2 regions of the Paenibacillus sp. FSL M7-0420 genome follow, and region 1 is predicted to be linked to the other one. Evidence: predicted binding sites of a transcription regulator. Region 1 holds the regulator's gene; the other holds the start of a gene.

The links. The regulator Rex, encoded in region 1, represses fermentation and respiration genes when NADH is low (regulators of the CRP and FNR family bind a similar motif). The targets are predictions, from matches to a motif close to TTGTGAAATATTTCACAA.
Region 2: the regulator Rex is predicted to act here: its motif matches at 2,055-2,072, upstream of MKX51_RS31140 (cytochrome ubiquinol oxidase subunit I).

Annotation. Positions count from the first base shown of each region.
Region 1 covers NZ_JBBOCJ010000001.1:4,438,588-4,443,523, forward strand. Annotated here, with positions in the region: gene MKX51_RS18990 (hypothetical protein) at 1-12, opposite strand, end outside; gene MKX51_RS18995 (aminoglycoside adenylyltransferase domain-containing protein) at 238-999, opposite strand; gene MKX51_RS19000 (cell wall elongation regulator TseB-like domain-containing protein) at 1,280-1,801, opposite strand; gene MKX51_RS19005 (amidohydrolase) at 1,831-3,132, opposite strand; gene MKX51_RS19010 (redox-sensing transcriptional repressor Rex) at 3,122-3,772, opposite strand; gene dinG (ATP-dependent DNA helicase DinG) at 3,929-4,936, opposite strand, start outside.
Region 2 covers NZ_JBBOCJ010000001.1:7,235,738-7,240,673, reverse strand. Annotated here, with positions in the region: gene MKX51_RS31155 (S1C family serine protease) at 1-1,047, shown strand, start outside; gene MKX51_RS31150 (cold-shock protein) at 1,441-1,641, shown strand; gene MKX51_RS31145 (cold-shock protein) at 1,733-1,963, shown strand; gene MKX51_RS31140 (cytochrome ubiquinol oxidase subunit I) at 2,187-3,575, shown strand; gene cydB (cytochrome d ubiquinol oxidase subunit II) at 3,579-4,592, shown strand; gene cydD (thiol reductant ABC exporter subunit CydD) at 4,592-4,936, shown strand, end outside.

The sequences.
Region 1 (4,936 bases):
ACGCAGTTTCAAGAAACGTCCTCCTCTCAAAAATGACCGAGCATAACTCTATAATAAAGACCATCCAGCGTGTCTAGCGCCCATCCGAGACTGACATGCTCTTAAGCATGTCCTGATACAAGTAGTAGTATATCACAGGTGTATATACGATTTTACATAAAGTTGTGAATATATTTAAAATTTTTGATACTAATTTCTGGATGTTTCATGCACTTATCATTTTTGCCCGGCCAATCTTCAGTTCGGAGTCCGCTTGATTTCAGCCATCATATATTCCGCAAAATCAGTTAATTCGCCCGGTTCATAGCCTTCTGCGTCCCCCGCACCGCTATATTCCTTCAGACACTGTCTAAGCAAGCCGTGATAGACTTCAGGCAACTGCTGCAGCCCCCACTCCCCGCCTTCCTTCTTGGAAGAAACATGACCTTTCTGCATATAATAGATTACCCTGCATAGATTCAGTGTGTAATACACCGGTGATTTCTTAATATTCTGCGGCGCATCATCGATATCCCTGATAATGGAATCCAGATAGTACCTGTTGTCTAGCGGCGCAAAGGCCTCGCGGATCGGCTCCCCGTACAAGATAAACCCGCGATGGTAGACTACTGTAAAATGCGCCGCCAGATCAGCATCCTCAAAGCCGCCGCACAGATAATTCTCATCAGTTCTGTACCGCTCTAAATGTGCTTCCGAAAAGTGAAATTCAAAAGGCGTAGGATACACAAAATTGCGCAGGTATGTCTTAAGGACGATAGATAGTTCAATTCCGCGCTTATTCGGCAGACTGTCATGATAAGCTACAATACGCCTGGCAAGTCTATGACTGACCTCTGCGGGCAGCTTGTCATGTACGACGATCAGCAGATCGATATCGCTGGTATCGGGGTGAAAACAGCCCATCGCCAGTGAGCCATGCACGTAAATTCCCGACAGATTCTCCCCCAGCTCCTCCTTGAACAGATCCACCGCCTGATACAAATATGCCAATATTTCCAATTTCATCAACCTCCTTGTTACATTCAACATGCAAGTTATTGATAGCAGATTAGGGATTACTTTTAATATATCAATTGATATATCTCAGAAGTGAAGGGGTACTGATTTCCTTCATCCCTCACCGTCAAAATAATAAAATAACCCCACAAAGTGGGGCTTTAGCGTAGGTGTTGACTCAGGTACTTTGCGGGGACCTCAAAACATATAAATTTATCTGTTAAAAAAACGGAAGAACAGATAAACTGTTCCCCCGCATGTATTCTTCCGCTGAGCGCTTAGCTTAGCGATTCGGCAGACTGTACCCCTCACCGATGGCGCTGCCATCCTTGAAGCGGTAGAAGCTGTAATAGAATCGCCCGTCTTTTTTGTAAAATAGCTGCCAGGCATATTCCCCGTTGTATACACCGGGCAGCAGCCGTTCGATCGTAATGTCCGGCAGCTGAGCGGCTATGATTCCGCGCATTTTCTCTTCTGAGGTGCCATTGCTCAGTTCCTCTGCATACAGGTCGTTGTCGCCTCCGGCAGGCTTGCCCTCCAAGGTGAAACGGACCCACACCATCAGATCGGTCCCTGCTTCATTTTTACCGGTCAGCACCCAGTAGATCTCATTCTCATTCCAGACAGATTTCTGGGCCTTGGTAACCTCTGTTAGTCCGGCACGCGCCCGGGCCAGCTCCTTGGCCTCACTCCGCTCGTTCCACTGGTCCTTCATAATGTAGGCATAGAACTGGCTTAGTCCGAACAGAAGGAGCAGCACCACGGTAATCCCCAGCCAGATCCATCTTCTCCTCTTCTTCTTCACCACGCTGCTTCCTTTCCCGTTCCCCTGAATTACCGTTTAAGCAGGCTCTCGAACGTCTCCTGTGCTTTGCGGCGGATGGCTTCCTCATCAAGTGTCAGGCATTGTCCATGCTTCACAACCTGCTGGCCGTTCACCCATACATGCTCCACATCCTTGGCACTTGCCGAATATACGGCATGGGAGAGCAGATCGGTATGCGGCAGCAGATGCGGCTGGTCAATATCAAGTGCGATGAAGTCGGCCTTCATTCCTGCGGCAAGCCGGCCTACCCCGCTTAGGAAAATAGACTGCGCCCCATACTCCGTAGCCATCAGAAGCGCCTCAGGAGCCGGTACCGCTGTGGGATCACCACTTACGCCCTTGTGAATCAGAGCCGCCAGCCTCATCTCTTCGAACATATCCAGATTGTTGTTGCTTGCCGCGCCGTCTGTACCCAGGGAGACCTTAATCCCGGCTCTCAGCAGTTCAGGAACACGCGCAACCCCGCTGGCCAGCTTCAGGTTACTGCCGGGGTTATGCGACACGCCAACGTTATGGCGGGCCAGAATCCCGATCTCTTCATCGTTCAGATGAACCCCGTGGGCAATGAGCGAAGGACGGGTGAACATCCCGAGCTTCTCCAGATGTGCGACCGGACGCAGGCCGTAGTCGGCCACATTCTGCTCCACTTCATGGCGCGTCTCGGACATATGGGTGTGCATTGGCAAGTCCAGATCATGGGCAGCCTGCACAAACTTCATGAAAAACTCTGGAGGACAGGTGTACGGTGCGTGCGGTGAGAGCATGGTCGTAATTCTGCCGTCAGCCTTGCCGTGCCAGTTACGGGCAAAAGCAATCGCCTCAGCGAGCTTGGATTGCTGTACCTCTTCCGGGCACAGCCCAATTACGCCGCGCATCAACACAGCACGAATACCGGACTGCTCGGTCACTTCCGCTACCCTGTCCATATGATCATACATATCGAGGAAGGTGGTTGTCCCGCCCTTCAGCATCTCCAGCACGGACAACGAGGTTCCCCAATATACATCATCACCAGTGAATTTCTCTTCCATCGGCCACATCTTCTCCTGCAGCCAAGACTGAAGCACCATATCGTCGCCGTATCCGCGCAGCAGTGACATTGCAGTATGACCATGGGTATTGACCAGACCAGGCATGAACAGCAGACGGCTGCCGTCTACGACCTGTGCGCCATCCTCCACTGCCGGCTCAGCTTCACCTATGTAAGTAATCAAATCATTCTCCAGGGTCATGTACCCGCTCAGAACCGGCTTGTCACTGCCCGGAACCAGGAAGTGCCCATTCTTGATTATCGTGATCTTACTGCTCATCTTCAGCCTCATCCTTTCCATCATGCAGATAATAGGCCAAGCTCTGCAGATCGGTGGTGAAATCTGCGGCATGAATCCGGATATTGGCAGGCGTCTTGAGAATAACCGGTGCAAAGTTCAGAATCGCCTCGATACCGGAATCGACAAGAATATCAGCTACGTTCTGGGCTTCGCTGTCGGGCACGGTAATAATCCCGATCCGGATGCCCTGCGAGCGGATTGTACTGCTTAGCTCCTCCATCGGCTGCACAACCAGCGAGTTGATCTGCTGGCCTACCTTCGGCGGATAGGCATCGAAGATGGCAGTAATCTTCATCGTATCCTTTAAGTAAGCGTTGTAGTTAGACAAGGCATGACCGAGATTACCGGCTCCAACCAGTGCAACATTAATTTGCTGGTCAAGCTTCAGGATATGGCGGATCTTCTCAATCAGATAAGATACATCATAGCCGATGCCTTTTCTGCCAAAATCACCGAAATAAGCCAAATCCTTACGGATCTGGGCGGGATTCAGATCAAGCTTCTGGCCCAGCTCCTGGGAAGAGACTGTGGAGATTTCACGTTTTTGGAGATCGTTCAGGAAACGCAGGTACACTGGGAGCCTGCGCACGACGGCCTCCGATATTTTATCCGATTTCATGTATTCTCCTCCTTCAAGTTGATGTAACATCACAAATTCGCTTCATGTAATGCCGATTATAGCAACCGTGCCCCGCCGCCTGCCGGAGTGGCAGGGCAGGCGGGAACGGATCTTCAGGTTAATCATGACTTATTAATAATAGCAATAGCAGATGAATTAGGAAACCCCGCCGTCATCCAGCCATTCGGCAATTCTCGGGACCATCTGCTCGGTGAGCATATGCTCCATCTTGGGACCGGGGAGCGAGTACAGGAAGTACTTTCCGTAATGCGATTCGATGACTCTGGTATCGTACACAATTACGATGCCCCGGTCCTGCGCCGTGCGGACCAGCCGCCCGAAGCCCTGCTTGAAGCGGATGACGGCCTGCGGCACGGACAGCTTCATGAACGGATTCTTCTTCTGTGCCTGAAGCAGCTCCGACTTCGCTTCTGCCAGCGGGTGATTCGGCGGCTGGAACGGCAGTCTGACAATCGCCAGGCAGGTCAATGCTTCTCCCGGGATATCCACCCCTTCCCAGAAGCTGCTGGTACCCAGCAAGACCGAAGCCGGGCTATCCTGGAAGCGGCGGATCAGCTTGCTCCGGCTGCCGCCTTCCACGCCTTGTCCCAGCACCGCGATATCCTGTGAGGCAAGTGCCTCCTTCAGCGGTTCATACACCTGGCGCAGCATCTTGTAGGAGGTGAACAGCACCAGCATCCGCCCCCGTGTTGTTACAGCTGTCTCGGCAAGGGAGTGCACGAGGGTGTCCACAAAGCGGGCATCCCCTATACTTCCCTTGACGCTCGGGAAGTCCCGGGGAATGACCAGGAGCGCCTGCTCACGATACTTGAATGGCGATGGAAGCAGTGCAGTCATCAGACGCCGCTGCTCGGCAGCCTCGCCAAGACCCAGGTTATCGATCATGAACTGGAAGGATTTATCCACGGATAAGGTGGCCGAGGTCAGGATAATGCTCTTCTTCTTATCGAAGAACAGCTCCCTAAGCTGGGTGCTGACATCTACGGGAACAGCATACATTTGCAGCGACTTACCCTTATAATTACCGCTTCCCTCCAGCCAATACACGATATTCTCATCGTTCAGGCTCATGAAGAAGCGGATCTGCTCTCTAATGGATGCCAGATCCTTGAATAACCCGCCGATATCGGTCACAAGGCTGTC
Region 2 (4,936 bases), 2.8 Mb from region 1:
CAGTTCGCCGCTGAGAGAGCTCAGGCTCCGGTGGTTATTGATAAGGTGGCTGCGAGCAGCGCAGATCCGTATGACCGGATTATTCAGGCTGCTGCACATATCCGCCCTGCGGTAGTGAGCATCATTAATCATAAACAAGACAATAAGGAACTTAATATTCTCGATGAATCTGCGCTAGGGTCGGGAGTTATCTATAAGAAGGATGACAATAAGGCATTTATCATCACGAATAATCATGTCATTGAGGGTGCCGGCAAGCTGGAAGTGGTTACAGTAGACGGCGTGACACACAAGGCGGAGCTGGTAGGGGCCGACAAGGTGAGCGATATTGCTGTACTCTCCATTGACGGCAAGGGAATCGACCGGATTGCTGAGATCGGGGATTCCTCCAAGCTGCGTCTGGGTGAGACTGTCATTGCCATCGGCAATCCGCTGGGGCTTGGAGATACACTGACTTCCGGCATTGTCAGCTATACAGAGCGGACGATACCGGTGTCACTGAACCAGGACGGCGTGTACGATTGGGAGCAGGAAGTGATCCAGACGGATGCGGCCATTAACGAGGGCAACAGCGGGGGCGCACTAGTGGATCTGGACGGCAAGGTGATTGGTATCAATACGATGAAGATCTCCGATACGGGGGTAGAGGGACTGGGCTTTGCGATTCCCGCCAATCATGTGGTGGATACAGCCAATGAGCTTACCTCCAAAGGCCGGATAGCCCGGTCATATCTGGGCGTCTATTCAGTGGATCTGAATAATCCGTATGTGCCGCTGGCCGACGACCAGCGCAAGGAGCTTAATCTTCCGTCTGTAGTAACCGATGGGGTTGTAGTTCTGGATGCGGTGGGACCGGCGAAGGATGCGGGTCTGCAGCTTAACGATGTAATTACGAAGTTCAACGATAAGCCGATTACCTCCACCCTGTCGCTGCGCAAATATCTGTACGATCATACCAAGATCGGCGATAAGCTGAAGATTACCTTTTACCGCAATGGTGAAGTGAAGCAGACCACGGTCCAGCTTCTTGAGAAGCCAGAGGAATAAAATTGGAAATGGCCGTATATAATAATGAGGCAGTCACGATTACGGAAACAGTTCAAGCCGTCCTTTTCAGGAAAAAAGAAGAGGGCGGGGCTGTTTCAAGAATAAATAAATGGGGTAATTGGTAGCATTGGGTATAAATATTACAATTTAATATGACTGGTAGCCCTTACATTGGGAAGTAGTCCTTATAAGGGAAAAAACGGAGGAATTAGGATAGAACAGCTTGCCTTTGTTATTAAGGTGTGGTAACATGAAATTATTCTTACATTGATACCTTATTCTCGCATTGAAAAGGGCTGTCAACCAAAGCTACAACCTTTCTCAATGTGTGAATTTTTTCTTTGTCTGAAGATAAAAAGAACATATTAATTTAAATTTGTGGAGGTAACACACATGCAAACAGGTACAGTTAAATGGTTCAACGCAGAAAAAGGATTCGGTTTCATCGAAGTTGAAGGCGGAAGCGACGTATTCGTTCACTTCAGCGCAATCACTGGCGACGGCTTCAAAACTTTGGACGAAGGCCAACGCGTTGAATTCAACGTTGTTCAAGGCAACCGCGGACCACAAGCCGAAAACGTTGTAAAACTGTAATTAATAGAAGGTACCGTCCCCGCTTGTGAAAGTTGGGACGGTCTTTTTTTATCATTACTTGCTTGCAACATAAAGGAAGGGAGGAACGGCAATGAACTACCGGAAAAAGCCTTTGGAGGAAGTACCGGAAGAAAATACCGCAATTTGGGCCTGTACCAATGAGGATTGCAATGGATGGATGAGGGATAATTTCGCATTTGAACATGCGCCTTCCTGCCGTCTCTGTCATTCCCCAATGGTTCGTAGCATGAAGATGCTGCCGCAATTGCTTAATTCAAATGGCGATCTCAAATCGCTTAAGAAAGGTATTTCCATTACCTAGACCAATACCTTTATGAGTCAAGACAACTATATATGCAGGGCACCTTCAAGACGGTGAAACCGTCTTATTTTTTTTGCTTTTAAATGCAAAATTGTGATATTTGTCACAAATTTATTGTTTTTTATGCCTAAACGGGGCGTATAATGTGATGATTATCACACTTTGAGTGATAGAAATTTGACAAAATAGACATAACGAAATGGGGAGAAGGAAGGGGAGAAATATGGATACAGTACTGCTGTCGCGTATACAATTTGCGTCGACGACAATTTTTCATTATTTCTTTGTGCCAGTATCGATCGGACTTGCGCTCATAATTGCCATTATGGAGACCATGTACGTAAGAAAGGGCAATGAAGAGTACAAAAGAATGGCGCAATTCTGGGGGAAGCTATTCCTGATTAACTTCGCAGTAGGTGTAGTAACAGGGATCTTGCAGGAGTTCCAGTTCGGGATGAACTGGTCGGATTATTCGCGCTTCGTCGGTGATGTGTTCGGGGCTCCGCTTGCGATTGAAGCCTTGTTGGCCTTCTTCCTGGAGTCCACGTTCATCGGAATCTGGATCTTCGGCTGGGATAAGGTATCCAAGCGGATTCATCTGTTATCCATCTGGCTGGTCGCCTTCGGAACGATGCTGTCGGCATTCTGGATTCTGCTGGCTAACTCGTTCATGCAGCATCCGGTCGGCTTCGCAATAAATAACGGTCGGGCTGAAATGAATGATATCTTCGCACTGATTACGAACGGCCAGCTGCTGGTGGAATTCCCGCATACAGTGCTTGCCGCCTACGCTACAGGCGCCTTCCTGGTAACAGGGATCAGTGCTTACAAATTGCTTAAGAAGCAGGACGTTGCTTTTTTCCGGAAATCATTCGAGATTGCAGCCATTGTAGGGGTTATTTCTTCCTTCGGCGTTGCTGTTGCAGGACATGCACAGGCTCAATATCTGGTAGAGACACAGCCGATGAAGATGGCAGCATCCGAAGCGCTGTGGGGTGAGAGCGGCGACCCGGCACCTTGGACCGTATTTGCCAATATCGATGTGAAGAACCAGACCAACAGCAATGAGGTTCAGGTTCCGTATCTGCTGAGCTTCCTGTCCTACAGTAAATTCTCCGGTGATGTGAAGGGGATGCTGGAGCTGCAGAAGGAGTATGAAGTAGCCTACGGACCAGGAGATTATATTCCGCCGGTCAAAACAACCTTCTGGAGCTTCCGGATCATGGTTGCTGCCGGCACGCTGATGATGCTGTTCGGGGTATATGCTATCTACCTCATGTGGCGTAAAAAGATGGACAGACCCAATACCTGGTTCATGCGCTTCATGTTCTGGGGACTGCTGCTTCCGCCGATTGCCAACACGGCCGGCTGGATTATGACAGAGATCGGGCGTCAGCCATGGACTGTATTCGGACTTATGACTACAGAAGACAGTGTATCACCTAATATTACGAGCGGACAGGTGCTGTTCTCGGTGATTTCTTTTACCGCGATCTATGCCATATTGGGTGCAGTGCTGGTCGGCCTGTTCGTCAAAGTGATCAAAAAAGGTCCTTATGCTATGGATAACGAACACGGTGAATCCCACGATCCGTATAACAAGGAGGGCTAACCCATGTCACTTAATGAATTATGGTTTCTGCTGATTGCGGTGCTGTTCGTCGGGTTCTTCTTCCTGGAAGGCTTCGACTTCGGTGTAGGGATGGAGACGCAGATTCTGGCTAAGAATGATACGGAGCGACGGATACTGATCAATTCGATCGGGCCGTTCTGGGATGCGAATGAGGTATGGCTGATTACGGGTGCCGGTGCAATGTTCGCGGCCTTCCCGCACTGGTATGCTACGCTGTTCAGCGGCTTCTATATTCCGTTTGTATTTGCTCTGCTGGCGTTGATCGCCCGTGGTGTCGCCTTCGAATTCAGAGGCAAGCGCGATTCCAAGGCTTGGCAGAAAACATGGGATGTCTGCATCTTCTTCGGCAGCTTCCTGCCGCCGTTCCTGCTCGCCGTGGTATTCGCCAGCTTCATCAAGGGCTTGCCGATCGACAAGGATATGCAGATGTATGCCGGATTCTTCGATATCGTCAATGCGTATACGGTGGTTGCAGGGATTACGGTTGTCCTGCTGTGTCTGGTGCACGGGCTGATGTTCACTACGCTCCGCACGCTTGGAGATCTGCAGGAACGGGCGCGTAAGCTGGCCCAGAAGCTGCTGATTCCACTGGCGGCGCTCTTGGTAGCCTTCGTTGTGATGACATATACTATGACGGATATCTTCGATAAACGCGGAACGCTGCTGTGGATTGTAGTTGTTCTCGCTGTCGCCGCTTATCTGCTGGCCGGATATTTCATGACTAAGAAGAAGGACGGCTATGCCTTCGGGATGACCGGCGCTGTGATGGCGCTGTCTGTTGCATCGATCTTCATCGGACTCTTCCCGCGGGTTATGATCAGCTCGCTGGATCAGGCGTTCAACCTGACGATTACGAATGCGGCCTCCGGCCAATATTCGCTGAAGGTGATGACGATTGTAGCGCTGACCCTGCTGCCGTTCGTGCTGGGCTATCAGATCTGGAGTTATTTCATCTTCCACAAACGGGTTCATGAGAAGGAGCATCTTGAATACTAATGGATAAAAATTTGCTTGGGTACAAAGGAGTTAAGCCTGTCTTTCTGCTGGTTGGCTTCCTGACCCTGGTGCAAAGCTTCTCCATTCTTCTGCTGGCGAAGTCGCTGGCAGAAGCTGTCTCTGCGCTGTTTGCGGGAGAACCGCTGAAGGAACAAGGGGCTAGAGCGCTCTTGTTCCTTCTTGCGTTTCTTGTGCGCCATGCCTGCGCTCTGCTGATGAGCCGGGCGGCGTACCGCTTCGCGGAAGCGACCGGCAGCAGCATGCGGAGACAGATGATGGACAAGCTGTTCCAGCTGGGACCAAGGCTGGCTGGCGACCGGGGGACCGGAAATATGGTCACATTA